DNA from 2 places in the Mesorhizobium oxytropidicola genome. Region 2 is predicted to be linked to the other one. Evidence: predicted binding sites of a transcription regulator. Region 2 holds the regulator's gene; the other holds the start of a gene.
What was found. Region 2 encodes PhoB, which activates phosphate uptake and scavenging genes when phosphate is short. Its sites were predicted from a motif close to TGTCATNNANCTGTCAT; they were not measured.

Region 1: a site for PhoB is predicted at 13,039-13,055, ahead of phnF (phosphonate metabolism transcriptional regulator PhnF). Genes of this name have one in related genera too.

What each region holds. Positions count from the first base shown of each region.
Region 1 covers NZ_CM149692.1:1,955,430-1,970,263, reverse strand. The annotation lists partial or broken gene AC0V8S_RS09880 (copper resistance CopC/CopD family protein) at 65-1,677, opposite strand; gene AC0V8S_RS09875 (YcnI family copper-binding membrane protein) at 1,754-2,272, opposite strand; gene AC0V8S_RS09870 (copper chaperone PCu(A)C) at 2,312-2,851, opposite strand; gene AC0V8S_RS09865 (DUF2946 family protein) at 2,949-3,299, opposite strand; gene AC0V8S_RS09860 (GntR family transcriptional regulator) at 3,418-4,320, opposite strand; gene AC0V8S_RS09855 (UxaA family hydrolase) at 4,574-6,079, shown strand; gene AC0V8S_RS09850 (aldo/keto reductase) at 6,143-7,141, shown strand; gene AC0V8S_RS09845 (ABC transporter substrate-binding protein) at 7,478-8,473, shown strand; gene AC0V8S_RS09840 (sugar ABC transporter ATP-binding protein) at 8,641-10,194, shown strand; gene AC0V8S_RS09835 (ABC transporter permease) at 10,191-11,159, shown strand; gene AC0V8S_RS09830 (zinc-binding alcohol dehydrogenase family protein) at 11,232-12,248, shown strand; gene phnF (phosphonate metabolism transcriptional regulator PhnF) at 12,264-13,013, opposite strand; gene phnG (phosphonate C-P lyase system protein PhnG) at 13,135-13,596, shown strand; gene phnH (phosphonate C-P lyase system protein PhnH) at 13,596-14,207, shown strand; gene AC0V8S_RS09810 (carbon-phosphorus lyase complex subunit) at 14,209-14,834, shown strand, end outside.
Region 2 covers NZ_CM149692.1:1,618,728-1,633,561, forward strand. The annotation lists gene AC0V8S_RS08145 (DUF2865 domain-containing protein) at 1-109, shown strand, start outside; gene AC0V8S_RS08150 (hypothetical protein) at 238-474, shown strand; gene AC0V8S_RS08155 (hypothetical protein) at 521-850, opposite strand; partial or broken gene AC0V8S_RS08160 (PAS domain-containing protein) at 1,067-5,228, shown strand; gene pstS (phosphate ABC transporter substrate-binding protein PstS) at 5,764-6,819, shown strand; gene pstC (phosphate ABC transporter permease subunit PstC) at 6,888-7,871, shown strand; gene pstA (phosphate ABC transporter permease PstA) at 7,875-8,726, shown strand; gene pstB (phosphate ABC transporter ATP-binding protein PstB) at 8,723-9,526, shown strand; gene phoU (phosphate signaling complex protein PhoU) at 9,552-10,259, shown strand; gene phoB (phosphate regulon transcriptional regulator PhoB) at 10,279-10,968, shown strand; gene AC0V8S_RS08195 (ROK family protein) at 11,123-12,370, opposite strand; gene xylF (D-xylose ABC transporter substrate-binding protein) at 12,641-13,681, shown strand; gene AC0V8S_RS08205 (sugar ABC transporter permease) at 13,828-14,834, shown strand, end outside.

The DNA of each region.
Region 1 (14,834 bases), 340 kb from region 2:
CCGCCTCGCCGAATTGTGTTGCAAGCAAGACACCCGGCCGCTTGGCAAGCGGCCATATAGGCCATCACGGCCTGATGTCCACCGGCGCCTCGATCTTCACGATCTCGAAATCCGAAACCAGGATGTCGATGCGCACTGTCCAGCGGCCGGGAACCGGGATGACGAGGTTGTCGACACGCCAGCTGCCATCGCCGGGCTTGGTCGCCGCGCGCTTTAGCGGCTCGATGCCGGAATCGGATTTCGACAGCACCAGCGTCACTTCCTTGGCGTCGAGCGGCCCGAAATCGCCGGTCATGATGATCATCGAGGCGGCGACCGGGCCGGCATGGCCTGGCGTGATGCTGAGATCGGCCATCGCCTGCAGCGCGTGGATGTGGACCGAAACAGGCTGCGCCGCCGCGATCGCCAGCGCCCGCGGCGGCGGCGTGAAGCGCCAGCCCGCGGCAACGCCGAAGATCGCCAGCACGATCAGCATTTCGACGCCGATCGAGCGGGTGAGCCTGCGCTGCACTTCCGTTGCTCCCGCCTCGGCCGAGGCGGTGAGTTTCCAGCGATTGACGGCGGCGAGCGTGAACAGGAAGACCAGCAGCGCAAGCTTGACCAGCAGCAACCGGCCATAAGCGGTGCCGATCAAGGCCGAGGGCGTCTGCACCTGGATGACGGCGAGCACGATGCCAGCCACGGCAAGCATCGCCACGACAGGCAGGATCGCTGAGGAGAATCGGCGCAGGAAACCGACGGCATCAGTCGTTTGCCGCTTCAGCGCGAGACCGAGCGGCACCAGGGCGCCGGCCCAGAAGGCGATGCCGACGCCATGCACGAACACCATCGGCCGCGTCAGCCATTGCGGCTCGGCCGCACTGGCGTGGCCGCTGGCTGCAAGCGCGACGCCGACGCCGGCAAGGCCGGCAAGGGCAAATGGCTTGGCGAACACACGCGGCCCGGCCAGCGACAGCAGACCGAGCCCAAGCGCAATCAGGGCGACCAGCACCGCCCAGCCGAAGCTGGTGCCAAGCCCGGTCCGCCAGATCACCGGCTGCGCCAGATGGGAGAGTGGCGCCCCGAGCGCGTCAAGACCCTGAAAGCCGAGTGACAAGGGTGCCGCCACCAGGCAGCACAGGATCGCGGTCGCGACAAAACGCTGACCGGTCCGTCCGTCGCCCGCGAGCCAGGCAAGGGCAAAAGCGCCGCCAACCCCGAAGAAGAGGCCAATGTAGAGAAGGACCTTGCCGATCCAGACCGCTGACCGCAGCGGCCAGTCGACGGCTTCGGACACGGCGGGCGGTTCGCTTGGCGCGCCAATGGAAAACAGCAGCGAGCCGCCGACCGGATGGCCGTCGGCGGAAATGACGCGCCAGCTCAGCACATGCGTGCCGGATTTGAGCGCTTGCGGATTGTCGATCTCGACCGTCTGGTCGGTGAGGCGGAAGGATGTCAGCGGGACAGGCGTGCCATCGGGCCTCACCAGGGTCAGCACCAAGGGTGAACCGGCTCGCTGAAGGTCAGCGAGAATTGCGTCGGAGCCTGCGTCAGGACCGCACCGTCGGTCGGATCGGTCTTGATCAGCGCGGCATGGGCAAAAGCCTGATCTGTCGATGCCATGACCATGAGCCCCACGAGCAGGGCCAGCAGCCCGCCGGCGATCCAGCCGACGAACTTGCTGTTGGTATCGACCATTCGAGAGGATATTGCGGTCATGCCATGCCACGGGGATGCGGCGCGCTCCGCAAGCAGAGCGCGCCAGGGGAGAAAGCTATTTCTTCGGCGTGAGCTTGATGCCGGGCGCCGGGTTTTCGAGCGCGTCTTCATCCTGCCCGGCCGCCGGGATTTCGATCCAGCGGTCGGCGGCATCGCCGCATTCCTGCACCACCGGGAAGTAGAGCTTCTGGCCGACGGGCATATCCGCCATCAGCGTCGCGCGGAAGACAAACTCGTCGTAGAATTCATCCGGCAGATTGCTGCCGCTCCAGTCGACTTCCTTGACGCCGTCGGTCACCGCCTGGCCATAGAGCTGGTAGGATTTTTCATATTTGCCCTTCTTGGTCTGCAGCGTCCAGCCGGGTTTCGGCATCGGCTTGACCGCGATCACCCCCTCCGGAATCTGCACGCGCACGGCGGTCGTCGCCTTGCCGTCGCAACCATGCGGCACGCGCAGCACAGCCTTGTAGGTCGAACCGACCGCCGCTTCCTGGGTTTCGAGCGTGATGTGCGCAAAGGCGGCATTCGTCCCCAGCACGAGAATCGCGCCGGCTGCCAAAAGATACTTGTTCATGATGGTCCCTCTAAAATCTTGATCGGTACGATGGCCGGTTCAGTCGTTGTCTTCTTGAGGCGCCGCGCTGCCCATGGCCTGCACGGCGAATTTGATCGTCACCGTCCCGGCCTTTTCGAAGGTCAGCGTGGCGGCGAACATCTCGCCTTGCTTGGGTGGCTGCTTCAAATCCATGAACATCACATGATAGCTGCCGGGACCCAAAACGACCTTGCCGCCGGCTGGAATCTCCAGGCCGCCGACAACGGGCCGCATGGTCATGACGCCGTCCTTGACACCCATCTCATGCAGTTCGGCCTTGTCCGAGATATCGGAGGAAATCGACAGCAGCCGGTCCGGCGCGCTGCCGTTGTTTGTAATGGTAAAATAGCCGCCGGCCACCTTGGCGCCGGCCGGCGTGGCGCGTGACCAGGGATGGCCGATCTCGATATCGCCGACCTTGAACTCATGCGCCAGGACGGACTGGGCGCCGACGAGCATGATCGCCAGAGCCAGCGCGGCCATGCCGAGATGCTCCTGGAAGCGGGACAGAGTGCGGCTGAACAGCGTGCCCGCCGCTGTGGGGGAAGAATGGGACATGGTTGCTCCATGAAGTGATGATCGCGCCGTGGCCGGTCGCGAGCCGTTTGATCTTTGGATGGGTGCGCCCGCGAAAGGTTCCGACGGGCAAAAGGGCTCAGGCCGCCGGCGGCGGCGCGCGCGGGTTCGACGGCGAGCGTTCGCGCGCGAAGTCGAGATGAATGCTCGCCGGAAAGACGAAGGCGACCGCTTCAACGGAAAGGCTGCCCAGGGCCAGACCGGCATCGGGCGGCGGCGCGAAGGCCGATGAAAACATGCCGCAGCCAAGCGTGCAGCAGGCCGGCAGATGGGACGGGTGCTGGTCACCGCCGGGAAGCTGGGTGGCGCCATCGCGGCTACAGATGACGTTGCCGAAAGCGTCGAGCTGCGCGGCATTCGGGCCGGTGCCGAAGGCGCCGAGCGTCGACTGGAGCAACAGCAGACAGGCCGCGACAAGCGCGGCCGGCATGCTCCAGCGTCTCCCCCGGCGGTTCAAGCCATCTGCCTCTTCAAGCAATTCCTGGAAGGATACGTATCATGGCCGCGGCAGGTCGAAAATCGCCAATTCGATGCTGCGGCAACGCGGCTCAGGATTTTTGCGGCGGACGGCTTTCCGGTATCGATGTCAGCAATGTCTGCCTTGCCGACTTCAGGTGTTTACGGCAGGCGGCGTCGACCTTGCCGAGATCGCGTGATTTGAGCGCCTCGATATAGGCAAGATGCTCACCGATCGCGACTTCGTTGCGCTCGCGCTCCTGCGCCTTGTTCCACTGGTAGTGGTAATGGAAGATCATCGCGATGACGTCATAGAAATCGACGATGAAGCGGTTGCGCGAGGCACGGTGAATGAGCCGGTGGAAGCGCTCGTCCAGCTCGGAAAACGCGTTGAAGCGCGTGGCGATCTCTCGTGCCAGCTGCCGGTGTTCGTCCTCCAGCCGTTCGAGATCGGCCCACACCGGGCTGTCCGTCGGCAGAGCGGCGAAGGCAGCCGCCGAGCGCAATTCGAACATCTCGCGGATCTCGGTCAGTTCGAGCGCGAAGGCCCGCGTAAAACCCTTCAGCACCCAATGGCTGTTGCGGCGCTTCTCGATCAGGCCGAAGCGCGAGAAGCGGATCAGGAACTCGCGCACGCTGGTGGTGCCGACGCCGATCTCGCGCGCCAGTTCAAGCTCGTTGATCTGCATGCCGGCCTCGGCGCCGCCGGCGAGCAGGCGCCGCATGAATGAGCGCTCGATGATCTCGGCCAGCGTGTCGGTCTCTTCCTCGGGGAAGAAGTCGTCGGGACGCGGGTCGCGCAGCACCGTCTTGGCGCGCTTGTTCCAGGCGATCAGCCCGGTTTCCTCCATGCGCGCCAGGATGCTGCGCACGGTGGTGCGGCTGACGCCGAGCAGTGTGCCCAGTTCCGGTTCCGACGGCAGGCTGCGCGTTTCGTCGAGCAGCCTGAGGCACCTGTTGTAGGCGTCCTTGTAGACGTTGTTGCTCTTCGACATCCCCTGACCCAACCATGCCGGCGCTTGCGGCGGCCGGCTTGAAGCGCAATATGACGTTCCCGTGACCCTGAGAAGCAGGAATCGCTTTCGCCGGGGTCCGGTTCATTGTTTGCAGCGCCACCACACACCCGGGGCACGCGGAACGCTCGCGAAAAAACAATTGACGCAAAACTGTTTTTTCACGATAAAAGACATTAACTCTTAACAGGCGCGTGTCAATCAGCGCATCCCAGGATCACCCAGGAAACCGCCCGTGAACGTCTCGAACACCATTCTTCTGTCCCCCGCCGACAATGTCGCCGTTGCCAATGGCCGCATCGAAATCGGCACTGCTCTGCCGGGCGGCGCGCTTGCCTCCGCAATCATCGAGCCCGGCCACAAGGTGGCGATCAAGCCGATTGCCGCCGGTGAAGCCGTGGTCAAATACGCCCAGGCGATCGGCCGCGCCACGCAGGACATCGCACCCGGCGAACACGTTCATTCGCACAATCTGGTGTTCGAGGCCGGTCGCCTGCCGGTGGTGCCGCCGAGCGAGGCCGAGCACGCAACCGAGGCCGACCGCGCCCGCACGTTCATGGGTTATCGCCGCGCCGACGGCCGCGCTGGCACGCGCAACTTCATCGGCATCATCGCCAGCGTCAATTGCTCGGCCACCGTCTGCCACTCCATCGCAGACACCGCCAACCGGACCTTGCTGCCGAAATATCCCGGCATCGACGGTTTCGTACCGATCGTCCACGGGCAAGGCTGCGGCATGAGCGGTACTGGCGACGGCATGATGGTGCTGCACCGCACGCTCGCCGGCTATGCCCGCCACCCGAATTTCGGCGGCGTGCTGATGGTCGGCCTCGGATGCGAGGTCAACCAGCTCACCCTCTACGGCCAGAAAGGTGCGGCTGCCGGCAAACGCCATTTCAACATCCAGGACGCCGGCGGGTCACGCAAATCGGTGGAAAAGGCGATGGGCGTGCTGGCCGAAATCGCCGAGGAAGTCGGCCAGTTGAAGCGCGAGCCGATCCCGGTCAGCGAGATCGTCGTCGGCCTGCAATGCGGCGGCTCCGACGGCATGTCGGGCATCACTGCCAATCCGGCGCTGGGCGCGGCTGTCGACATACTGGCCGGCGTCGGCGGCATCGGCATCCTCTCCGAGACCACGGAAATCTACGGCGCCGAGCACCTGCTCGCCTACCGCGCGGCGACGCCCGAGATCGCCAAGAAGCTCGACGGCTATGTGAAGTGGTGGGAAGATCACGTCGCCAAGCATGGCGCTTCGATCGACAACAACCCGTCGCCCGGCAACAAGCGCGGCGGCCTCACCACCATCCTGGAAAAGTCGCTGGGCGCGGTCGCCAAGGGCGGCCAGACGCCACTCAATGGCGTCTTCGGCTATGCCGAGAAGGTCACCGGCAACGGACTGGTGTTCATGGACACGCCCGGTTACGACCCGGTCTCGGCCACCGGCCAGGTCGCCGGCGGCGCCAATGTCATCGTCTTCACCACCGGTCGCGGTTCCTGCTTCGGCTGCCGGCCGACGCCGTCGATCAAGGTCGCCACCAACTCGACCATGTATCACCAGATGGAAGAGGACATGGACGTCAATTGCGGCGTCATCGCCTCGGGCGAAAAGACCATCGCCGGCATGGGCCGCGAAATCTTCGAACTGATCGTCGAGACGGCTTCCGGCCGCAAGACCAAGAGCGAGGATTTCGGCTATGGCGACAACGAGTTCGTGCCCTGGCATCTCGGCGCGACGCTCTGAATTCAACGCATATGTGGTAGAACTGCCGGGCTGGACAGCGCCCGGCAACGGGGGAGGGTTTGCATGGAAAAACGCCGCATCGGCAAGACGGCGCTCGAGGTCACCGAGGTCAGCTTCGGTGGCGCCGCGATCGGCGGCCTTTACCGCGCCTGTTCGCGCGAGGCGGCGATGGAGACACTGCAAGGCGCCTGGGAGGCCGGCTTGCGCTATTTCGACACCGCGCCCTTCTACGGCTTCGGCCTGTCGGAACGCCGTTTCGGCGATTTCCTGCGCTACAAGCCGCGCGATTCCTACGTGCTGTCGACCAAGGTCGGACGTCTGTTTCGCCCGGTGCCGGAAGGCCAGGTGCCCGATCATTCCTATGTCGATCCGCTGCCATTCGCGCTCGACTACGACTATTCCTATGACGGCATCATGCGGTCGGTCGAGTTCAGCTATGCGCGGCTTGGTCTGAACAAGATCGATATCCTCTATGTGCACGACATCGGCGTCTACACGCATGGCGTCGAGAAGACCGAGCTGCACTTTCGCCAGTTGATGGATGGGGGGCTCAAGGCGCTCGAGGAGCTGAAGCGGGCCGGTACGATTTCCGCCTATGGGCTTGGCGTCAACGAAGTCCAGATCTGCCTCGACGTCATGCGCCGGGCGCCGCTCGACTGCATCCTGCTCGCCAGCCGCTATTCCTTGCTCGACCGCAGCGCCGAAGCCGAACTGCTGCCGCTGTGCCGCGAGCAGCAGACGTCACTGGTGATCGGCGGCGTCTTCAACTCCGGCATATTGGCGACCGGGCCGGTGCAAGGCGCGCATTTCGACTATCTGCCGGCCAGCCGCGATATGCTCGACCGGGTCGATGCCATGGAGAAGATCGCCGGCGAAGGCGGTTACCCTCTGGCGGCGGCAGCGTTCCAGTTTCCCCTGCACGAACCGACGGTCGCCACCGTGCTGACCGGCACCGCCAAACTGGCGAACCTGACACGCAACCTCGACCTGCTCGACATCGACGTGCCGGAGACGGAATACCAGAAATATCGTCCCTACACGGTGGTGCAGGAGCTGGCGTGAAGGCGGCACTATGGGCTTTGGTGGGAGAGGCACGACTTCACAAACCCGCGACCCGACAGAAAGAATGAATGTTCCATATTGACTAACACATGGAATTAATATTCCATGCGTTAGCGGAACGGAACGGGAGCGTTTGGCTGCGTCCGGGGAGGAGCGGCGTGTGAATGTGTCTGTGCCCGCCATGGGAGGTCGGGTGCGAAACACCGCTTGCATCGTCCAGGTCGATGCACTATCAAAAACAGCGTAAATGTTTTTTATTGATAAAGTTCTGTTTGGGCCACGCCTATCCGAACGGAGCTTCCGTAACGTTCACCAGGCGACTTAGGGAGGAATCCTATGAAATTCGTGACCAGCATTCTCAACCGCCGCGCCGTGATGGCTCTGGCAGCAGCCTCGATGCTCGCCGGCGTCATGCATTCGGCGCCGGTTTCGGCGGCGGACGTGACCATTCCGATCATCGTCAAGGACACCACGTCCTTCTACTGGCAGATCGTGCTCGCCGGTGCCCGCAAGGCCGGCAAGGATCTCGGCGTCAACGTGCCGGAGCTCGGCGCCCAGGCTGAAACCGACGTCAACGGCCAGATCTCCATCCTTGAGAATGCCGTCGCCGGCAACCCGGCCGCCGTCGTCATCGCGCCGACCGAAGCCAAGGCGCTCGGCAAGCCGATCGACGAGGCAGCAAGCAAGGTCAAGGTGATCGGCATCGACTCCAGCGCCGACTCCAAGGCCTTTACCTCGTTCCTGACCACCGACAACGTCCAGGGCGGTCGCGTCGCCGCGGACGGTCTTGCAGCGGCCATCGGTGCGGCCAATGGCGGCAAGGTCGAAGGCAAGGTTGCCCTGATCACCGCGCTGCCCGGCGCCGGCTCGCTCGAGCAGCGCGCCCAGGGCTTCAAGGAACAGCTCAAGGCCAAATATCCCGGCCTCGAACTGGTCGCCGACAAATATGCCGACGGCCAGGCCACCACTGGCCTCAACATCGCGACCGACCTGATCACCGCCAATCCGGACCTGAAGGGCATCTTCGCCTCCAACCTGATCATGGCGCAGGGCGTCGGTCAGGCGATCGCCGAGAACAAGCTTGCCGGTAAGGTCGGGCTGATCGGCTTCGACAGCGACGAGAAGCTGATCAAGTTCCTCAATGACGGCGTCATTTCCGGCCTCGTCGTCCAGGATCCCTATCGGATGGGCTATGACGGCATCAAGACCGCGCTCGCCGCTTCGAAGGGCGAGAAGGTCGAGGCCAATGTCGACACCGGTGCCAACCTCGTCACCAAGGCCAATATGAAGGAACCCAAGATCGACGCGCTGCTCAACCCGAAGCTCAACTGAGCCCCGGCATAGCCGCTCTGGTTTCCGGGGCCTCGCGCCCCGGAAACGACAGCCATATCGCTTGGAAATCCGCCAGCCTGGGCTAGGTTGCTCTTGCGGGCATTTCAAAGCCTCGCCGCGTGCCAGATCGTGAGACCAATCTGGGAGGCCAATCTGGGAGGATTGTCATGACATCGACGGCGCAAGACCTGCATCCAGCCCCTGTGCTGGAGCCTGGCAGAACGATCCTCGAACTGCGCGGCCTCGAGAAGAAATATCCCGGCACCCATGCGCTGAAACCGGTGACGCTGGCCTTCAAGTCCGGCGAAATCCACGCCATTGTCGGCGAGAACGGCGCCGGCAAATCCACCTTGATAAAGCTTCTGACCGGCGTCATGCCGCGCACTTCCGGCGAGGTCATCTGGGAAGGCAAGCCGGCGCCGCTGGCGACCCCGCATGAGGCGATGGCGCTCGGCATCAACGCCGTGCACCAGGAAGTCGTGCTCTGCCGCCATTTGACCGTCGCCGCCAACATGTTCCTCGGCGAGGAGAATTCGCGTTTCGGCATCCTGCAGCAGCGCGCCATGGTCAAGGAAGCGCAGAAGATCATCGACGATCTCGGCTTCGACCTGCCGGCGCATGTCGTGCTCGGCGACCTCACCATCGGCCAGCAGCAGCTGATCGCCGCCGCCCGCGCCACCGTGCGCGGCACCAAATTCCTGATCTTCGACGAGCCGACCGCCTACCTCACCCGCAAGGAGGCCGACCAGCTCTTCACCCTGATCCGCCGGCTGAAGTCCGAGGGCGTGACCATCATCTATATCAGCCATCGCATGGAGGAAGTCTTCGAGCTCGCCGACCGCGTCTCCGTGCTGCGCGACGGCACGCTGGTCGGCACCAGGAACATCAGCGAGACCAACGACGCCGAACTGGTCAAGCTGATGATCAACCGCTCGATCGAGCAGGTCTACCACAAGGAGCATTTCACCCCCGGCGCTGCGATCGTCGAGACCAGGAACCTGTCGGGCAAGGGCTTCGAAAATGTCTCGATGACGGTCCGCGCCGGCGAGATCGTCGGGCTCTACGGTCTGATCGGCGCCGGCCGCAGCGAATTCGTCACCACGCTCTATGGGCGTCACAAGAAGTCGGCTGGCCAGATCCTGTGGGAGGGCAAGCCGGTCCAGATCAATTCCGAGCATGACGCGATCAAGCTCGGCATGGCGCTGGCGCCGGAAAGCCGCCGCGATCAAGGCCTTTGCCTCAATTTGCCGGTCGGGCTCAATCTCAACCTGCCGATCTACAAGCGCATCTCCAACAATCTGTTGATCTCCGGCGCGCAGGAAAAGACCGAGGCCGACCGCCAGATCGCCGACCTCCGCATCAAGACGCCGACGCGCCATGCGCTGGCCTCCAGCCTATCGGGCGGCAACCAGCAGAAGATCGTCATCGGCAAATGGCTGGCGCATGGCGCCAAGCTGTTCATCTTCGACGAGCCGACCGTCGGCGTCGATGTCGGCACCAAGGCCGAGATTTACCGCCTGTTCGGCGCGCTCTTGTCGAAGGGCGCCGGCATCATCCTGATCTCGTCCTATCTGCCGGAAGTCTATGAGCTGGCCGACACGCTGCACGTGTTCCGCCGTGGCAAGCTGGTGGCGACACACGGATTCCGCACCGCCGATCACGAGGAAATTCTCACACAGGCGCTCGCCGAGAAACAAGAAAAGCTGGGAGGAAAGATATGAGCACCGAGGCGATTCCTGCCGAAAAGCCCAAGCGCAATTACAACGCCCTGTTCGGGCTGACGCTCCTGGCGCTGCTGGTGCTGCTCTGGGTCATCCTGTCGCTGTCGACATCGAGCTTCGCCTCGGCCAACAACATCTCGAACCTTTTGCGTCAGGGTTCGATGATCGCCATCCTGGCGGTTGGCCAGACCTTTGTCATCATCACCGGTGGTATCGATCTGTCCGTCGGCGCCGTGGTCGGCTTTGCCACCGTCATTGCGGCGATGCTGATCAATGCCGGCGTGCCGGTCTTCCTCGCCATCCTGATCACGCTGCTGGTCGGCGTTGCCATCGGCCTTTTCCATGGCTTCGGCATCGTCAAGATGGGCCTGCCGCCCTTCATCATCACGCTGGCGACGCTGACGTCGCTGCGCGGCATCGGCCTTCTGATGACCAACGGCAACTCGATCTCCATCAACAACGATGCCTTCCAGGAGTTCTCGCGCAACTCCTTCCTCGGCGTCCCCAATCTGTTCTGGATGGTCATCCTGGTCGGCATTCCCGCCTACATCTTCCTGCATCATAGCCGTTGGGGCCGCTACCTCTTCTCGGTCGGCTCCAACGCCGAAGCCTCGCGCCTGTCCGGTGTCAATGTCCAGCGCACCATCTACATGGCCTACACGCTGTCGGGCCTGTGCGCGGCTTTTGTCGGCGTGTTGCTCGCCTCGCGCATCGGCATCGGCAACCCGACCCAGGCCGAGGGCTGGGAACTGCAGGCGATCGCGTCCTCGGTGATCGGCGGCACCTCGCTGTTCGGCGCGGTCGGCTCGGTGCACGGCCCGCTGCTCGGCGCCTTCATTCTCGCCACCATCAACAACGGCGCCAACCTGCTCAACGTCAATGCCTTCTGGCAGCGCATCATCACTGGCGTGCTGATCATCGTCATCGTCTATTTCGACGGCCTGCGCCGCCGCGGCGGCAAGTGATCACCACCAAGACCGATCGCCGGCCCGCCATGAAATGGGCCGGCGTTTTACAAACCCTGACTGGATTGAAGCATGAAAGCCGTCGTCTGCCGCTCGCCCGGCGATCTTGTCCTGGAAGACCGCCCCGCGCCTGTCGCACCGCCTGCCGGCTGGGCGCTGATCGCGGTCAGCCATGTCGGCATCTGCGGCACCGACTACCACATTTTCGAGGGCAAGCACCCGTTCCTCGCCTATCCCCGCATCATGGGCCATGAAGTGTCGGGAACGGTCGTCGAGACCGGTGACGGTGTCGACCTTGCCGTCGGCGAACCGGTCGTCATCAATCCGTATCTCTCCTGCGGCAAATGCATCGCCTGCCGGCACGGCAAGCCGAATTGCTGCGTCAGGATCGAGGTGCTCGGCGTCCATCGCGACGGCGCCATGTGCGAACATATTCTTGTCCCGGCGCAAAATCTCTATCCGGCCAACGGCCTGTCGCTGGCCGACGCTGCCGCCGTCGAATTCCTCGCCATCGGCGCGCATGCCGTGCGGCGCGCCCGCGCCGAGCCCGGCGCCCGCACGCTGGTCATCGGCGCCGGCCCGATCGGGCTCGGCAACGCCATCTTTGCCCGCATCGCCGGGTTCGACGTGACGCTGCTCGACATGAGTACGGAACGGCTCGCTTTCGCCGAAAACGAACTTGGTTTCAGTATCCTCGACGGCTCGCACGGAGCGGTGCCGGATCTGGTCAGGGAAGCGACATCAGGCGAAGGCTTCGACGTGGTCTTCGACGCCACCGGCAACACCCGGTCGGTGCAATCGGCCTTCGCCCATGTCGCGCATGGCGGCACACTGGTGCTGGTCAGCGTCGTCAAGGACGACATCGTCTTTTCCGATCCGGAATTTCACAAGCGCGAAATGACGCTGGTTGGCAGCCGCAATGCGCTCAAGGCCGATTTCGACCACGTCGCCGCCTCGATCCGCAACGGCGCCGTGCCCATGGCCAAGCTGGTCACCCACCGCACCACACTCGATGGCACGCCGCGCGACCTCGCCCGCTGGGCGCATGAAAAGTCTGGCCTGATCAAAGCTGTGATCGAGATCGGATAGTCGGCAGAGTTCGGCTCACAGCGCCGACAGTTTCAGCTCGACCCGTTCCGCCGGAAAGCGCGACTCCGAAAACTGGATCGGCTGGCCGTCCGGCGTGACGTTGACGGCCACCGTGACCAGCACGATGGCGCCCGGCTGCAGGTCGAGGTCGGCAAGGTCGGCCGCATCGGCGTGGCGCGCCGACAGCACGGTCGATTGCCGGAGATAGTCGTCTATGCCGAAGCGGGCCAGCGACGCGGTGATTGAGCCCGTCTCAGCCATCGCCTTGTCGATGCCGGCAAAGCGTCTGGCCTCGAACCAGCCGGCAGCGCGCGACACAGCCCGTCCATCGGCCTCGCCGCGTGTCTCCAACCTGATCACCTCGGCGCCCCTGGCCAGGCCAAGCCCCTCGGCGACACGCTGGCTCGCCGGCTCGACCGCAGAGGCGAGCAGCACGATGTGCCGTTCCGAGGTCTGCCCCTGCAGGCCCGTTGAAAAGCGCGTGCGCGCGCCGATCGGATAGGACAGCCGCTTGCGCGACAACACGAAGGTGCCGCGCCCCTGCTCGGCCCGCAGCACGCCTTCCTGCACAAGCGCCGATATGGCGCTGCGCACCGTGTGGCGGTTGACGCCATAGCGCTCGGCCAGTGCCACCTCCGGCGGCAGCGCCGCATTCTCGGCGAAATCGCCGGTGGCGATCGCCTGCAGGATCCTGTCGGCGATCTGCCGCCACAGGGAGACGCCGCTACGTCGTTCGATGCTGTCGGCTTCCTGTCTTCCGATCATGAATCGCCCCCAAGCTTCTACTGTTTGTCATCCACCCGTCATGGACTCGCGTTAGGTAATATGTATAATTTGTATAGTTGTCTATATCAATAGACAAATTTAGCAAAGAGGAATGCTGCCGATGCGAGGACAGGAAGCCCGCGACCAGGCCGAACGCAAGGCCGCCATGGCGACGCTCGCGCAATCGAGCGGTGACGACATCGTCCGGCTCTGGAACGAGGCCGGCCTGCCTTCGCAAGCCGAACTGCTGCGCGGTCCCGAGACCGGGCTGGTGACGCTGCGCGGCCGCATCGGCGGAGGTGGCGCGCCGTTCAATGTCGGCGAGGCGACCGTCACCCGCGCCACGGTCCGGCTGCCGTCCGGACAGGTCGGCCATTGCTACGCGCTTGGCCGCGACAAGCAGAAGGCGAAGCTCTCGGCAATAGCCGACGCGCTCTGGCAGGACCCCGCCCGCCGCGCCGAGGTCGAGGCCAGGCTGATCGCGCCTTTGCGGTCGGCGCTCGCGACTGCCCATGAAAAACGCCGCGCCGAGACGGCGGCGACGAAGGTGGATTTCTTCACCATGGTTCGCGGAGAAGACTGATGGATATCGCAGCGCAATCGATCGAGGGCGGTTTCGCCGATCCGGTGTTCAACGCCCAGACCGTGTTTCGCGCGGTCATGGATGCGATGGCGCGGCCGGGCAGCGTGCAGCCTCTGCCGGCCTTGGCCCGCCCGCCCGCGCCGCTCTCGACAACATCAGGCGCCATCGCGTTGGCGCTCTGCGACAACGACACGCCGCTTTGGCTCGACCCGGCCTTGCACGCGTCTGCCGCGGTCATCTCCTGGCTTGGCTTCCACTGCGGCGCGCCGCTGGCCAACACACCCGCCGACGCGCATTTCGCCTTTGTCGCCACGCCGGCCGAGATGATGGCGCTCGACGGTTTTTCGCAGGGAACGCAGGATTATCCCGACCGCTCGACCACCCTGATCCTCCAGGTCAGCGATCTCACCTCGGGCGCTCCGCTGTTGCTCGAAGGCCCCGGCATCGAAACCAGCACCGCGATGGCGCCGTCGCAGATGCCGCGTCATTTCACTGAACAGTGGAAGCAGAACAACAAGCGCTTTCCGCGCGGTGTCGACATCATCCTCGCCACGCCAGAAGGCATAGCCTGCCTGCCGCGCACGACGCGCATCAAGACGATGGAGGCGTAAGATGTATGTCGCGGTAAAAGGCGGCGAGGCCGCAATCGCCAACGCCCACAGCCTGCTTGCCGACCGCCGGCGCGGCGACCGTTCGGTGCCGGCACTGCGCCTCGACCAGATCGTCGAACAGCTGGCGCTCGGCGTCGACCGGGTGATGAGCGAAGGCTCGCTCTACGACCGTGAACTGGCGGCACTCGCCATCGTCCAGGCGCGCGGCGACATGATCGAGGCGATCTTCCTGGTGCGCGCCTATCGCACCACGCTGCCACGCTTCGGCTATTCCAGGCCGATCGACACCGGCACGATGCGGGTCGAGAGGCGCGTGTCGGCGACCTACAAGGACCTGCCCGGCGGCCAGCTTCTCGGCCCGACCTTCGACTACACGCACCGGCTGCTCGATCCCGAGCTTGCCGCCGGCGCCGATGTCGCCGAGCCCCTGCGGCGCGAGACGGAAGCGCAAGCCATGCCGCGCGTCTCGGCGATCCTCGCCCGCGAAGGCCTGATCGAACCGGATGGTGAGATGCCGCAGGACCACGTGCCGGGCGACATCACCCGCGAGCCGCTGGAATTCCCGATGGCGCGCGATATCCGCCTGCAGGCATTGTCGCGTGGCGATGAGGGTTTTCTCCTGGCGCT
Region 2 (14,834 bases):
GATCCCGCAATCCGGCACCGAGACCGCGGCTGTCGCTCAGCTGCAGTCGATCGAGGCCAGCAAGCGGCCGGTGCGCGTGGTCGGCCCGGCCTTCTTCCCGGCTGAATGACCGCCCCTCTCTGCGCATCCATCGGATAACAGCTTGCAGCAGGCTGTCATGGTGCAGCCGGCTATAGAACCGTCTGGAACAGAGGGGCGCTCACGGCGTTGTGATCGACATCAGCCAGGAGAAACGCCATGGCCACGTTCAGGGAAATGCGGGTTCTGGAGATCGTCGAAGACGGCTCACTGACCAATGACGAGAAGGTCGCCGAACTGCGTGAGATCGAATCCGAGGCGCGCGGCCTGCAGCGGGCGGCGTCGGAGAGTTCCATGGGCGATGATGACGGCTGGCAGGACGATTTGCGCCAGGTTCGTCTTGCGCTCGACAAGCTTGGCGCAAAGGAACCGAAGAAGGGCGCGGCATCGCTATAGGCCTGTCCGCTGTGAGGCTCCGGCGGGCAGCTTCCCTGAATTGCTCCTATTCGCAGACCATGCGAACCCGTTGGCCTGGCGCGCTCACGTTCCTGCAAGCCAATTGCTTTTGCGAATCCGAGTCCGAGGGCGGGGGAGGCGGCGGCGAAAATCGCGTCTGGTGCCGTCTATGCACGGCAGGCTTCAAAACCCTGCGATCAGAAAGTCGTCCGGGTGGCGGCTGTGGCGGCACCGGAAAGGCGCCGTTGTCGGCCTGCGGTGCGTAGTCGATATTGGGCGGCGGCCGGTCCCAGAAGCGCCTGGCGTCGAGCGGCCGCGGGATGATCACCGTGCCGTCATAGCTGCGCGAACAGCCACTGCCGAAAAGCAGCACCACGCCCAGCAAGAAAGGCCCTATCCGTCCATACATTAGCAACACCCCTGCACGGGCTTATAACGCGGCCTTGGTACGCCCGACAACCGGACTGAATAACGCAGGAGGAACGCGCTGGTTGCGCCGTTAAGGTTAGCGGATCGTTAATGCTTCTCGGGCACATTCCGCCGACGAACCGCGGAGGGAGGGTTCGGCCTTGATTTTCGGGGTGGGGACAGCATGGCGGAAGCGGACGAAACAATCGGCGCGCGCGGCAAGCGTGAGCCCGGCAAGGCGGTACATCGCCGCGATGCGCCACCGCGCGCGGACATGGATTCGACCGATGCGCTTCGCCAACTGGTCGAGGCAGGCTCGGACTGGGTTTGGGAGACCGACGCCGAACTGCGGTTCTCCTGGCTTTCCCCCACCTACCAGGCGGCCACCGGCATCGATCCGGCCGATGTGCTTGGCCGGTTCCGCTTCGATTTCCTCAACCAGGTCCTGAAGGGCAACCACAGCGCGGCTGCGCATCTGGAGGATCTGCAGGCGCGCCGGCCGTTCCGCGACTTCGTCTACGAACTGAAGGGCGGCGGCACCGACTGCCGCTGGGTGCTGACGTCAGGCTTCCCACGGTTTGACAGCGAAGGAGAATTTGCCGGCTATCGCGGCATAGGCCGCAATGTCACGGCGCTGGCCAGCGCCTTCGAGACCGTGGAGCAGAACCCGTTGTCGGGCAGCGAACCCGACCGGCATCTTGCCGATCTGGAACGGACGATGGACGCCATGCACATGGGCGTCGTGCTTCTTGATGCCAAGCTCGACACGCTGATCGTCAACAAGGCCTATCGCGACCTGTCGAGGATTCCGGACGATGCCGTGACCGTCGGCGCTCCGTTCAGCCGGCTGATGGAACTCAACCGCCGCAATGGCATCTATGGCGACATCGACGAACAGCCGTGGCAGCGCTACCTCGCCACCCGTATCGAGGAGATTCGCGCCGGCTCCGTCGCGCCACGCGAATTTGTCCATGCCGACGGCAGGACGATGATGTTCTCGGTGACGGCGCTGTCCGGCGGCAAGCGGCTCTTGACCTACTACGAGGTCACCGAACTCAAGCGTCGCGATGCCGAGATCGAGAGCGCCAACGCCAAAATCGCCGAGACCTTCGTCAATCTGCGCACCATGGTCGATGAGATGCCGATCGGCGTTCTCGTCCTCGATGCCGATATGCGTGCCGAAGTCATCAATCGCGCCTTCTATGACTTCTGGAGGATCGATCCCGGCCGCGCCGGCATCGGCTCGGCCTTCCGCGAGCTGATGGAAGCCAGCCGCGGCATCGACCCTTACGGCGCCGATGAAATTGCCTGGCAACGTCACACGGCCGAGCGCGAAGCCGAAATCAGGGCTGGCGTCGCCGGCTCCAGGCAATTGCCGCACAATGACGGGCGCACGCTTGTCGCATCGCTGGCGCCGCTGCCCGGCGGCAAGCGGCTCATCTCCTATGTCGACGTCACCGACATGAAGGGCCGCGAGACCGAGGCACAGGATGCGCGCAGGCATCTTGCCAGCGTGCTGGAATCGCTGCCGGCCGGCGTCATCATCTACGACCGCGACGACAAGTTCGTCTTCGCCAACCGCAAGCTGCAGGACTCGCTGCCCGCGCTGAAACCCTTCTGGCAGCCTGGCCGCAGCTTCCGCGAGGCGCTGGAGTTCGGCCATTCGGTCGGCTATTTCCGCTCGAGCGGCGATGCCGGCATCGACACGCTGTACGAGGCCGATTCCGAACGCTGGCTCGACAGCATGCTGGCGCGCTACCACCTGCCAAATTCTTCCTACGAGCGGCTCAATGCCGATGGACGCTGGTACCAGGTCTACGACATGCGCACCGATGACGGCACGTTCATCGGCGTGCGTGTCGACATCACCGACATCAAGAGCCGCGAGGCGGCGCTGCGCGACTCGATGCGCCAGATCGATCTCTTCCGGCACGTTATGGACGAGTTGCCGGTGGCCGCCTTCATCAAGGCGCAGGACCTGAGCATCGAATTCGTCAACAAGGCCTGGTGCGCGATTACCGGCCTCGCCAAGGAAGACGTCATCGGCCGGACCGATCGCCAGCTGTTCGGCGCCGAGGACGCTGAAGGCTACAGCCATGACGACACCGATGTCGTGGCGACCGGCGCCGTGCGCGAGGTCGAGGAGCCCGTCACCCACCGCGACGGCACGGTGCGGCAATTGATGACGCGCAAGAGCCGCCTGGTGGCCATTGACGGATCGGTGCATCTGGTCGGCTCCAGCACCGACATCACCGACGTCAAGGCGCGCGAGCGGGCTCTGGAAGAGAGCATGCGCGAGAACGAGGTGTTCCGCAGCCTGATCGATAATGTACCGGTGTCGATCTACGCCAAGCGCTCCGATCTCCGGCAGTTCTATGTCAACAAGGGCTGGTGCGACCTGACCGGTCTCGGCAGGGAAGATGCGATCGGCAAGACAGACATCGAGATCTTCGGGCCGGATGGCGAGGCTTTCGTGGCCGGCGATCTGGCGGTGCTGCGCACCGGCGATACCCAGGAGATCGAGGAGAGTGTGACACTCCCCGATGGCAGCGTCAGTTCGCGCGCAAGGGCGCGATGATCGCGTCGGACGGTTCGCTCTACCTGATCGGATCGACCACCGACATCACGGAACTGAAGATGCGCGAGGCGGAGCTCAGCGAGGCGCGCCAGCGCGCCGTGCTCGCCGACCGCGCCAAGTCGGAATTCCTTGCCAATATGAGCCATGAGATCCGCACGCCGATGAATGGTGTGCTGGGCATGGCGGAACTCCTGGCCAAATCCAATCTCGATCCGAAGCAGAAGACGTTCACCGACATCATCGTCAAGTCGGGCAACGCGCTGTTGACCATCATCAACGACATCCTGGATTTCTCCAAGATCGATGCCGGCCAGATGGTGCTCGATCCGGCGCCCTTCAACCTTGCCGAGGCGATCGAGGACGTGGCGACGCTGGTGTCGACACGGGCCAAGGAAAAGGACCTCGAGCTCATCGTGCGCGTCGAGCCGAGGCTCGAAAGCCTGTTCATCGGCGATGTCGGCCGCATCCGCCAGATCGTCACCAACCTGCTCGGCAATGCGGTGAAATTCACCGATGAAGGCCATGTGCTGGTCGATGTGACCGGCGAGAGGGTCCCAACCGGAACCAGGCTGACGATCTCGGTCACCGACACCGGAATCGGCATCCCCGAGGAAAAACTGAAACTGGTGTTCGAGAAATTCAGCCAGGTCGACACCTCCTCGACCAGGCGGCACGAGGGCACCGGGCTAGGTCTTGCCATCACCTCACGGCTGGTCGAACTGATGGGCGGCGAGATCGGCGTCGAGAGCGCCGAGGGCAAGGGCTCGACCTTCTGGTTCACGGTAACGTTGCCCAGGGCCGGACAGCAGAACGGGCAGCGCATCATGCCGGTGGACGTGACCGGCGCACGCGTGCTGATCGTCGACGACAATGCCGTCAACCGAGCCATCCTGACCGAGCAGATGACTTCGTGGACGTTCGATTCCTGCGCGGCCGAAAGCGGCGCCGAGGGTCTCAAGGTGCTGATCGCGGCCGCCGCCTATGGCGTGCCTGTCGATTGCGTCGTGCTCGACTACCAGATGCCAGAGATGAGCGGTGCCGAAATGGCGCGCATCGTGCGCAACACCGAAGGCCTTGCCGAGACGCCGATCATCATGCTGACCTCGGTCGACCAGTCGCTCGCCAACACCAGTTACCGCGATCTCGGCATCGACGCCCAGCTGATCAAGCCGGCGCGCTCCTCCGTGCTCCTGGAGACGCTGGTCGCGACCATCCAGCGCCATCGCCACACCACGGACATCCCGGTCCAGCTTGCAACCGAGAGACTTGATGCTCCCCAGCGGCCGCCACTGGCGCTGTCCGAACAACGCGCGCAATTGCAGCCGCCGCCGGTTCGTCCGAGGCTGCCTGCCACCGGCGATGGCGGACACAGGCTGGATATCCTCGTGGCCGAGGACAATGAGGTGAACCAGATGGTCTTCACCCAGATTCTTGGCGAGACCGGTTACGGCTTCGAGATCGTCGGCAATGGCCGCAAGGCGCTCGACGCCTTCGGCAAGCTCAATCCGTGCATGATCCTGATGGATGTCTCGATGCCGGAGATGAGCGGGCTCGAGGCGACCGCCGCGATCCGCCAACTGGAGCAGGAAACCGGCACGCATGTGCCGATTGTCGGCGTCACCGCGCATGCGCTCAAGGGCGATCGCGAACGCTGCCTTGAGGCGGGCATGGACGATTATCTGCCCAAGCCGATCAGCCCCAGGGCCCTGCTGGAGAAGTCGAGCGCTGGCTCGGCGCCAGCCGCCAGGTCCAGCGCAGCGCGGGATAGCAGCGCGCGTCGCCCGGTTCCAAGGATCTGAAGAGGCAAGCCGAGGGAATCAATCGCGGATTTGCTGCTACCCCTACGTGCAATGCCTATGGTGCGATCGCACCATACCAAAGGCGGCGCCGAGTCGGAACAATAGCAAAATCGAATTCCGCCTTTTGCAGTTACGGGCGGGAGCAGCGACCGCCGGAAAGAGACAGCGTCAACCTACCCCAACGGACCTGTTTTTGGCGATGGCCCGGCCACGACACGCTCTGGCCTTGAGCAACGCACTCCCGTCCGGATTTTCTTCACCTGGGAAAGCCCCGCCGAATCCGGCGGTGGCCGCAGCCGGCGGATGGCTCAAGTCCCTGATTTCGGGGGCAAACCTGGACCTGGCCACGACCATCTGCCGTCACCGTCTTTTCGAGTGCCAGCGACGCGTTACCGGGCTGACATGAAACTGTCATGCGACTGTAATAATCGAAGTCTATTGGCCTCAGCGGGCGCCGGTTTTGAATGGCGCCGAGAGACCATCTTCCGAACAGGAGCAGGCCACATGAGACATTTCATCCGCTCGGCGGCCGTTGCGATTGCAATGGCTACAGCGTCTACCTTCACCCTTTCCGCAGCCATCGCAGCTGACCTTTCCGGCGCCGGCTCGACCTTCATCTATCCGGTGTTCGCCAAGTGGGCTGATACCTACAAGAAGGATACCGGCGTCGGCCTCAACTACCAGTCGATCGGCTCCGGCGGCGGCATCAAGCAGGTCATCGCCAAGACCGTGACCTTCGGCGCCACCGACAAGCCGATGTCCGATGCCGATCTGGAAAAGAACGGCCTCGTGCAGTTCCCGATGGTGATGGGCGGCATCGTGCCGATCGTCAACCTCACTGGCGTCAAGCCGGGCGAACTCGTCCTCGACGGCAAGACCCTCGCCCAGATCTATCTCGGCGCCATCACCACCTGGGACGACGCCGCGATCAAGGCGCTGAACCCCAGCCTCAAGCTGCCGTCGACCGCGATCGCCGTGGTCCACCGTTCGGACGGCTCGGGCACCACCTTCAACTTCACCAACTATCTGGTGAAGCTCTCGCCCGACTGGAAGGACAAGGTTGGTTCGGACACCGCCGTCGAATGGCCGACGGGCGTCGGCGCCAAGGGCAGCGAAGGCGTTGCCAACACCGTCAAGCAGACGGACGGCGGCATCGGCTACGTCGAATACGCCTATGCCAAGCAGAACAACCTGTCCTACTCCAAGATGCTGAATGCAGCCGGCAAGGTCGTCGAGCCGTCGCTCGAATCCTTCGGCGCTGCCGCTTCGAATGCCGACTTCAAGACTGCCAAGAACTTCAACGTCATCATCACCAACGAGCCCGGCGACACCACCTGGCCGATCGCTGCCTCCACCTGGGTGCTGATCCACACGGCTCCGGATGATGCCGCTGCCACCGGCGAAGCGCTCAAGTTCTTCGCCTGGGCCTACAAGGACGGCAAGGAAACCGCCAAGGCGCTCGACTACGTGTCGATCCCCGACAGCGTCGTCGACCTGATCAAGGCTTCGTGGAAGGCCGACATCCAGGCCGGCGGCAAGCCCGTCTACGCCGGCGAGTAATATCGTCTGAAGGAGCGCCGCGTTCGCGGCGCTCCTTTTCTCATCAACTTGAAAGAGCCGAGCTTGACATGAGCGCTGTCCAGGAAGCCTTGCCAGCCGTTAGAGGTTCGCGCGACGCCACCGTTCGACGGTTCGCGCTGACCGATTCGATCTTCCATGGAATGACCCGCGCCGCCGCCATATTGGTGCTGGTCCTGCTCGGTGGCGTTGCGATCTCTCTGGTAGCCGGTTCCTGGCAAGCACTGTCGACCTTCGGCTTCTCCTTCCTGACCAGCGAAAGCTGGAACCCGGTGACGGAGAAGTTCGGTGCCCTGGCGCCGATCTACGGCACCATCATCACCTCGGCCATAGCCATCCTGATCGCCGTGCCGCTCGGTATCGGCATCGCCATCTTCCTCACCGAGCTTTGCCCGCGCCCGCTTCGAGGTCCGATCGGCATGGCGGTGGAACTGCTGGCCGGCATCCCTTCGATCATCTACGGCATCTGGGGCCTGTTCGTGCTGGCGCCGTTCCTGCAGACGACGGTGCAGCCTTTCATCATCAGCGTGTTCCACGGCGTTCCGGGCCTCAACGGCCTGTTCGCCGGTCCCCCTTACGGCATCGGCCTGCTGACCTCGGCGATGATCCTGGCCATCATGATCCTGCCTTTCATCACCTCGATCACCAAGGACGTCTTTGATACGGTGCCATCGGTGCTCAAGGAATCGGCCTATGGCATCGGCTGCACGACCTGGGAAGTCACGCGCCGGGTCGTCATTCCTTACACGCGCATCGGCATCATGGGCGGCGTCATGCTCGCTCTCGGCCGTGCGCTCGGCGAAACGATGGCGGTGACCTTCGTCATCGGCAACGCGCACCGCATCTCGACGTCGCTGTTTGCGCCGGCAACGACCATCTCGGCGACCATCGCCAACGAATTCACCGAAGCGGTCGGCGATCTCTACACCTCCTCGCTGGTGGCGCTCGGCCTGATCCTGTTCGTCATCACCTTCCTGATCCTTGCCATCGCCCGCTACATGCTGATGCGCATTGACGCCCGCACCGGAGCCTGACCGATGTCGACAGCCGCATCGCTTCACCAGAGCCGCAAGCGCAAGAATGGCGTGATGATGACGCTGTGCGTCGTTGCCGCCGGCATCGGCCTTGCCTGGCTGGCGCTGATCCTTGGCGCCCTGCTCTACAAGGGCCTGTCCGGCGTCTCACTGTCGGTCTTCACGGAAATGACGCCACCGCCCGGCGATGCCGGCGGCCTGCTCAACGCCATCTACGGCAGCATCGTGATGACCATCATCGGCATCATCGTCGGCACGCCGATCGGCGTGTTGGCCGGCACCTACATGGCCGAGTACGGCCGCTTCTCGAAGCTCACCACCGTGGTGCGCTTCATCAACGACATCCTTTTGTCGGCTCCGTCGATCATCATCGGCCTGTTCGTCTATGAGCTGATGGTGCGGCCGATGGGGCATTTCTCAGCAATCGCCGGCGCCGTCGCACTTGCCATCCTGGTCATCCCGGTCGTGGTGCGCACCACTGAAGACATGCTCAATCTGGTGCCAAACGCCTTGCGCGAAGCCGGCACCGCGATCGGCGCGCCGCGCTGGGTGGTGATCCGCTCGGTTGCCTACCGCGCCGCACTTTCCGGCATCGTCACCGGCATATTGCTGGCCATCGCCCGCATCTCCGGCGAGACGGCGCCGCTTCTTTTCACGGCGCTGAACAACCAGTTCTGGTCGAGCAATCTCAACGCGCCGATGGCCAGCCTGCCTGTCACCATCTTCCAGTTCGCTCTCAGCCCTTACGAGGAATGGCAGCAGCTGGCCTGGACCGGCGCACTCATCATCACATTGACGGTTCTCGCGCTCAGCATCTTTGCGCGCAGCCTGACCGGACGCAGAGAGGACAAATGAGCCAGATGTTGTCTCCAGACATGACGATCGCCGCCGAGGCGGTGGCCAAGGCCAAGATCGAGGTCAAGAACCTCAACTTCTACTATGGCCAGTCGAAGGCCCTGAAGGATATCACGCTGTCGCTGCCCGAACGCAGCGTCACCGCCTTCATCGGCCCTTCGGGCTGCGGGAAGTCGACGCTGCTGCGCGTCTTCAACCGCATCTACGAGCTCTATCCCAAGCAGACCGCCGAGGGCCAGGTGCTGCTCGACGGCCAGAACGTTCTCGACCGCTCGCAGGACCTCAACCTGCTGCGCACCAAGATCGGCATGGTGTTCCAGAAGCCGACGCCGTTCCCGATGTCGATCTACGAGAACATCGCTTTCGGCGTCAGGCTCTATGAGAAGATCAGCAAGGCCGAGATGGACGGCCGTGTCGAGCAGGCGCTGAAGCGCGCGGCACTCTGGACCGAGGTCAAGGACAAGCTCAATGCCAGCGGCCTCAGCCTGTCGGGCGGCCAGCAGCAGCGGCTGTGCATCGCCCGCACCGTGGCGGTGAAGCCGGAAGTCATCCTGCTCGACGAGCCGGCCTCGGCGCTCGACCCGCTGTCGACCGCCAAGATCGAGGAGCTGATCGACGAATTGCAAGCCGACTACACGATCGTCATCGTCACCCACAATATGCAGCAGGCGGCGCGCGTGTCGAAGCAGACCGCCTTCATGTATCTGGGCGAACTGGTCGAGTTCGACAAAACCGAGAAGATCTTCACGTCGCCTCGCGAGAAGCGCACGCAAGACTACATCACCGGCCGCTTCGGCTGATCGCACGCATACGAGGACCAGGATCATGGCCGAACATACAGTCGCAGCCTTCGACGAGGATCTCGGACAGATCAGCAGGCTGATCAGCGACATGGGCGATCTCGCCGGCTCGATGGTCGGCGGTGCCACCAAGGCACTGCTGAATTCCGACAATGCTCTGGCACAGCGCGTGGTCTCCGACGACGCCATCATGGATGCGCGCCAGCGCGAGCTCGACGACCGCGCCATCACACTGATCGCCAAGCGCCAGCCTATGGCCGACGATCTGCGTCATGTCGTCGGCTCGATCCGCATGGCCGGCGACCTCGAACGCATCGGCGATCTTGCCAAGAACATCGCCAAGCGCGTCGGCACCGTCGGGCTCAGCGCCACGCCGCGCGATCTTTCGCACTCCATCGACGCCATGGCGCAGCTGGTGTTGATCCAGGTGCAGGGCGTGATCGAAGAGTATGCGGCGCGCGATGCCGCCGCGCTGGCGAAGCTGCGCGCCGACGACGAGCGCATCGACGTCAAATACACCTCCGTCTTCCGCGAACTGCTGACCTATATGATGGAGGATCCGCGCAACATCACGGCTTGCACGCATCTGCTGTTCTGCGCCAAGAATCTCGAACGCATCGGCGACCATGTGACCAACATCGCCGAAAACGCGTACTATGTCCTGACCGGCACGCAACTGCCCGCCAACCGTCCAAAACAGGACGAGACGGCGATGTCGGCGCCGGCGGCCTGAGCGCAGGGGTAACCAATCGATGATCGCACCACGCATCATGGTGGTGGAGGATGAGGAGCCGCTTGGCGTGCTCCTCCGCTACAATCTGGAATCGGAGGGTTACCAGGTCGAGGTGGTGACACGCGGCGACGAAGCCGAAATCCGCCTGCAGGAAAACGTGCCCGACCTTCTGGTGCTCGACTGGATGGTGCCGGCGGTGTCCGGCATCGAACTCTGCCGGCGCCTGCGGATGCGGCCCGAGACCGAGCGGCTGCCGATCATCATGCTGACCGCGCGCGGCGAGGAAAGCGACCGTGTGCGCGGCCTTTCGACCGGCGCCGACGACTATCTGGTCAAGCCGTTCTCGACGCCGGAATTCATGGCTCGCGTCAAGGCGCTGCTGCGCCGCGCCAAGCCGGAAGTTCTGTCCAGCGTGCTCAAGGTCGGCGACATCGTGCTCGACCGCGAATCGCACCGGGTCTATCGCAAGAAGAGCGAGATCCGGCTCGGGCCGACCGAGTTCCGCCTCCTCGAATTCATGATGCGCCATCCCGGTCGCGTGTTCTCGCGCAGCCAGTTGCTCGACAATGTCTGGGGCGAGACGATCTACATCGACGAGCGCACCGTGGACGTGCATGTCGGCCGGCTGCGCAAGGCGGTCAACAATGGCCGCATGCCCGATGTTATCAGGACCATTCGGGGGGCGGGCTACGCGATCCGCGAGGATTAGGGATATGCTGATATTCAGGTGATGCCGGCCTGCGAATGGCGGTTTCCCGCGCTTCCGGTACTCACGGACCCAAATGTCCGCTCCGTTCCGGTTCTCGGAACCCGCCATTCTCGACTCGGCCTGACCTGAATCTCAACATATCCCTGCGCGTTACTCAGGCAACGTTCTTGCCGGCAACGCCTGACTTACCCTGCCCGCCCGGCGCGAAAATCTCCTGGTCGACGAAGGTCAGTGCGCGCATGGCGCAGCCTTCGCGGATCAGCGGCAGTTCGTTCGGTTCGGTGTCGAAGGAAATCGATTTCGAGTGCTGGCCGCCAGCGGTCTGGGCGATCGCCTCGCGCAATGCCGGCTCGATCAGGTCGAAGGCGGCGGCGCTGACGCCGACCATGGCGACGGGTGCGGGATCGATCAGCGCGAACAGGCTGCCGAGGCCATAGCCGAGCGCCTCGCCGGCTTTACGATAGGCTTCGCGCTCGGGCCCGTCCCGTTCCCGCGCCGTCGCGGCCAGTGCCCGCATCTGGGCGTCGCTGACATCTGCGACCGGCTCGGTGTCCTCACCGAGCTGCCGGGCATTGCGCCAGATGGCGTAGTTGCCGGCATAGGCCTCGACGCAGCCGCGCCGCCCGCAGCGGCAGAGCGCGCCGCCTGGCCGATGGATCATGTGGCCGAACTCGCCGCCCGAGGAATGGGTGCCGGTGAACAGCTCGCCCTTCAACACCAGCCCCATGCCGATGCCGTGCGAAAGCAGGATGGCGATGAAGTCGTCGCGGTAACGCTCGGGATCGCGCCAGCGCAGCGCCACCGCCATCATGTTGCAGTCGTTTTCCATGGTGGCGGGGATGCCGAACTCGGCTTCGAGTATATCGGCGAAGGCGATGTCGGTCTGTGGCGTGATCGGCGACCACAGCATCGCCCGGGCCTCGGTGTCGGTGATGCCCTGGATTGCCAGTGCGATGCGGGCGACGCTGCGCACGTCGATATCGGGATCATCGAGGCGGCGCCGCACGATGGCGACGCATTCGCCGATCAGCGCCTCGCGCGACATGGTCAGCGTGTCCAGCCGGCGCTGTTCCTCCGATATCACCTGGCCGGCATAGTCGATGACCGCGACGGACAGGAAATTCAGCGACAGCACCACGGTCATGACGGCCGCGGCCTCCGGGTTGAGGCCGAGGCCGACCTGCGGCCTGCCGCGCTTCAGCGAGCCGGCCTCGCTCGGCTTGCCTTCGGCCAGGATGCCTTCACCGATCAGATCGGAGGAAATCGCCGATATGGTCGAATGGCTGAGGCCGGTGGTCGCGGCGATCTCGGTGCGCGAGGGCCGGCCGGCCCGGCGCACGGCCGCAATCACCATGGCGCGGTTGCGCCGGCGCAGATCGTCGTGACGGATTCCGACCGACATGTTTTCCCACATCCTCCCGGTCGCCGCGGTTCCTCCGGCCCCTCAAACGCCGCGTGCGACACGGTCAAATACTGGCAGAAGCGGCCCGTCCTGTCATTTATTTATTCCGAGGCTCGAAAAAAATTCGCAGGGACATCAAAATCCATCAGAATCGTTGTTGACAGCGTTCCGGTGTTGGATCAGTGTTTTTCGAGGCTCGAAAAAATAGAGCCTCTGTGCCGGCCTTAGGGCCAGTTTGGTCGCGCCATACGCGGCGCAGGGAGGAATATCATGAAGAGATTCACAGCCGCCATCCTGGCGGGTGTCGCCATGTCGCTGACGCTCGCGTCGGTCGCGCAGGCGAAGGACAAGGTCATTGGCGTTTCGTGGTCCAACTTCCAGGAAGAGCGCTGGAAGACTGACGAGGCCGCGATGAAGAAGGCGATCGAGGCCGCCGGCGACAAGTACATTTCCGCCGACGCACAGTCCAATCCCGGCAAGCAGCTTACCGATGTCGAGAGCCTCATCTCGCAGGGCGCCAATTCGCTGATCATCCTGGCGCAGGATGCCTCGGCCATCGGCCCGGCCGTGCAGAAGGCCCTGGACGAAGGCATTCCCGTCGTCGGCTATGACCGCCTGATCGAGAACAAGGACGTCTTCTACCTGACCTTCGACAACAAGGAAGTCGGCCGCTTGCAGGCCGCTGCGGTGTTCAAGGCCAAGCCGGAAGGCAACTATGTCTTCATCAAGGGCTCGGGCTCCGATCCGAATGCCGATTTCCTGTTCTCGGGCTCGATGGAAGTGCTCAAGGCGGCCATTGACAGCGGCAAGATCAAGAATGTCGGTGAGGCCTATACGGACGGCTGGCTGCCCGCCAACGCCCAGAAGAACATGGAACAGTTCCTGACCGCCAACGACAACAAGGTCGACGCGGTCGTCGCGGCCAATGACGGCACCGCCGGCGGCGTCGTCGCGGCGCTGACGGCGCAAGGTCTCGCCGGCACCGTGCCGGTGTCGGGCCAGGACGGCGACCATGCCGCGCTCAACCGCATCGCGCTCGGCACCCAGACCGTGTCGGTTTGGAAGGACGCGCGCGAACTCGGCAAGAACGCCGCTGAGATCGCCTCGCAGCTGGCCGACGGCAAGAAGATGACCGACATAGCTGGTGTGAAGGACTTCACGACACCTGGCGGCAACACCGTCAAGTCGCTGTTCCTGACCCCGGTCGCCATCACCAAGGACAATCTCAACGTCGTCATCGACGCCGGCTGGATCAAGAAGGACGAAGTCTGCGCGGGCGTCGCCGCCGGCAGCGTCGCGGCCTGCAACTAAACGGCGCAATACGGTTCGATATCGACGCCGCGGCCCGAAAAGCCGCGGCGTTTCTCAAGGGGCTTCCCGCTTCAAATGACTGCGGAAAGCAAATAGCATCCATGTTCCGGCATCCGCGCCAGACGGTAAACCGGTGGGAGGATAGCATGACCGACACGACCTCTAATCAACCGGTCGGCAGCACTGCGGCGGACAAGGCGCGTGCATCCGAACTCAGTGCCGTTGGACGGTTTCTCAAGGCCACCGAACTCGACACGCGCATGCTTGGCATGGTCGGTGCGCTGCTGGTCATCTGGGTCGGCATCCATATCCTGTCGGGTGGGCTTTTCCTGACGCCGCGCAATCTGTGGAACCTGTCGGTGCAGACCTCTTCGGTCGCGATCATGGCGACCGGCATGGTGCTGGTCATCGTCATGCGCAACATCGACCTCTCGGTCGGATCCGTCGAAGGTGTGATCGGCATGATCATGGGTGTGGCGCAGGCCGAATTCCTCATTCGCGTCGTCGGTTTCCAGCTCGGAAATCCCTGGCTCTGGATCATCGCGCTGGCGGCCGGCGTGGTGCTTGGCCTCCTGATCGGCGCATTCCAGGGCTTCATCATCGCCTATATGGAGGTTCCGGCCTTTATCGTAACGCTGGGCGGCCTGCTGGTCTGGCGCGGCATGGCATGGCTGATCACCAGCGGGCGCACGGTCGCGCCGCTCGACACAACCTTCCAACTGATGGGCGGCGGACCACGCGGCTCGATCGGCGCCACTGCCAGCTGGATCGTCGGTGTCGTCGCCTGCGTGGCGGTTGCCTTCATGCTGCTCAACGGCAGGTCGCAGCGCAAGCGGTTCCACTTTCCGCTGCGCCCCGTCTGGGCCGAGACCTTGCTTGGCGTGGTTGCCTGCGCCGCTATCCTTGGCGCCGTCTGGATCGCCAATTCCTATCCATGGCCGATCGGCATCGTGCGCCAGTACGCCCAGCAGAACGGCATTGCCATTCCCGAAGGCGGGCTGTTCATCGCGCATGGCATTGCCATACCGGTGCTGATGGCGGTGGCCGTGGGCATCATCATGACCTTCATCACCAAGCGTACGCGTTTCGGCCGCTATGTCTTTGCCATTGGCGGCAATCCGGAGGCGGCCGAGCTTGCCGGCATCAACACGCG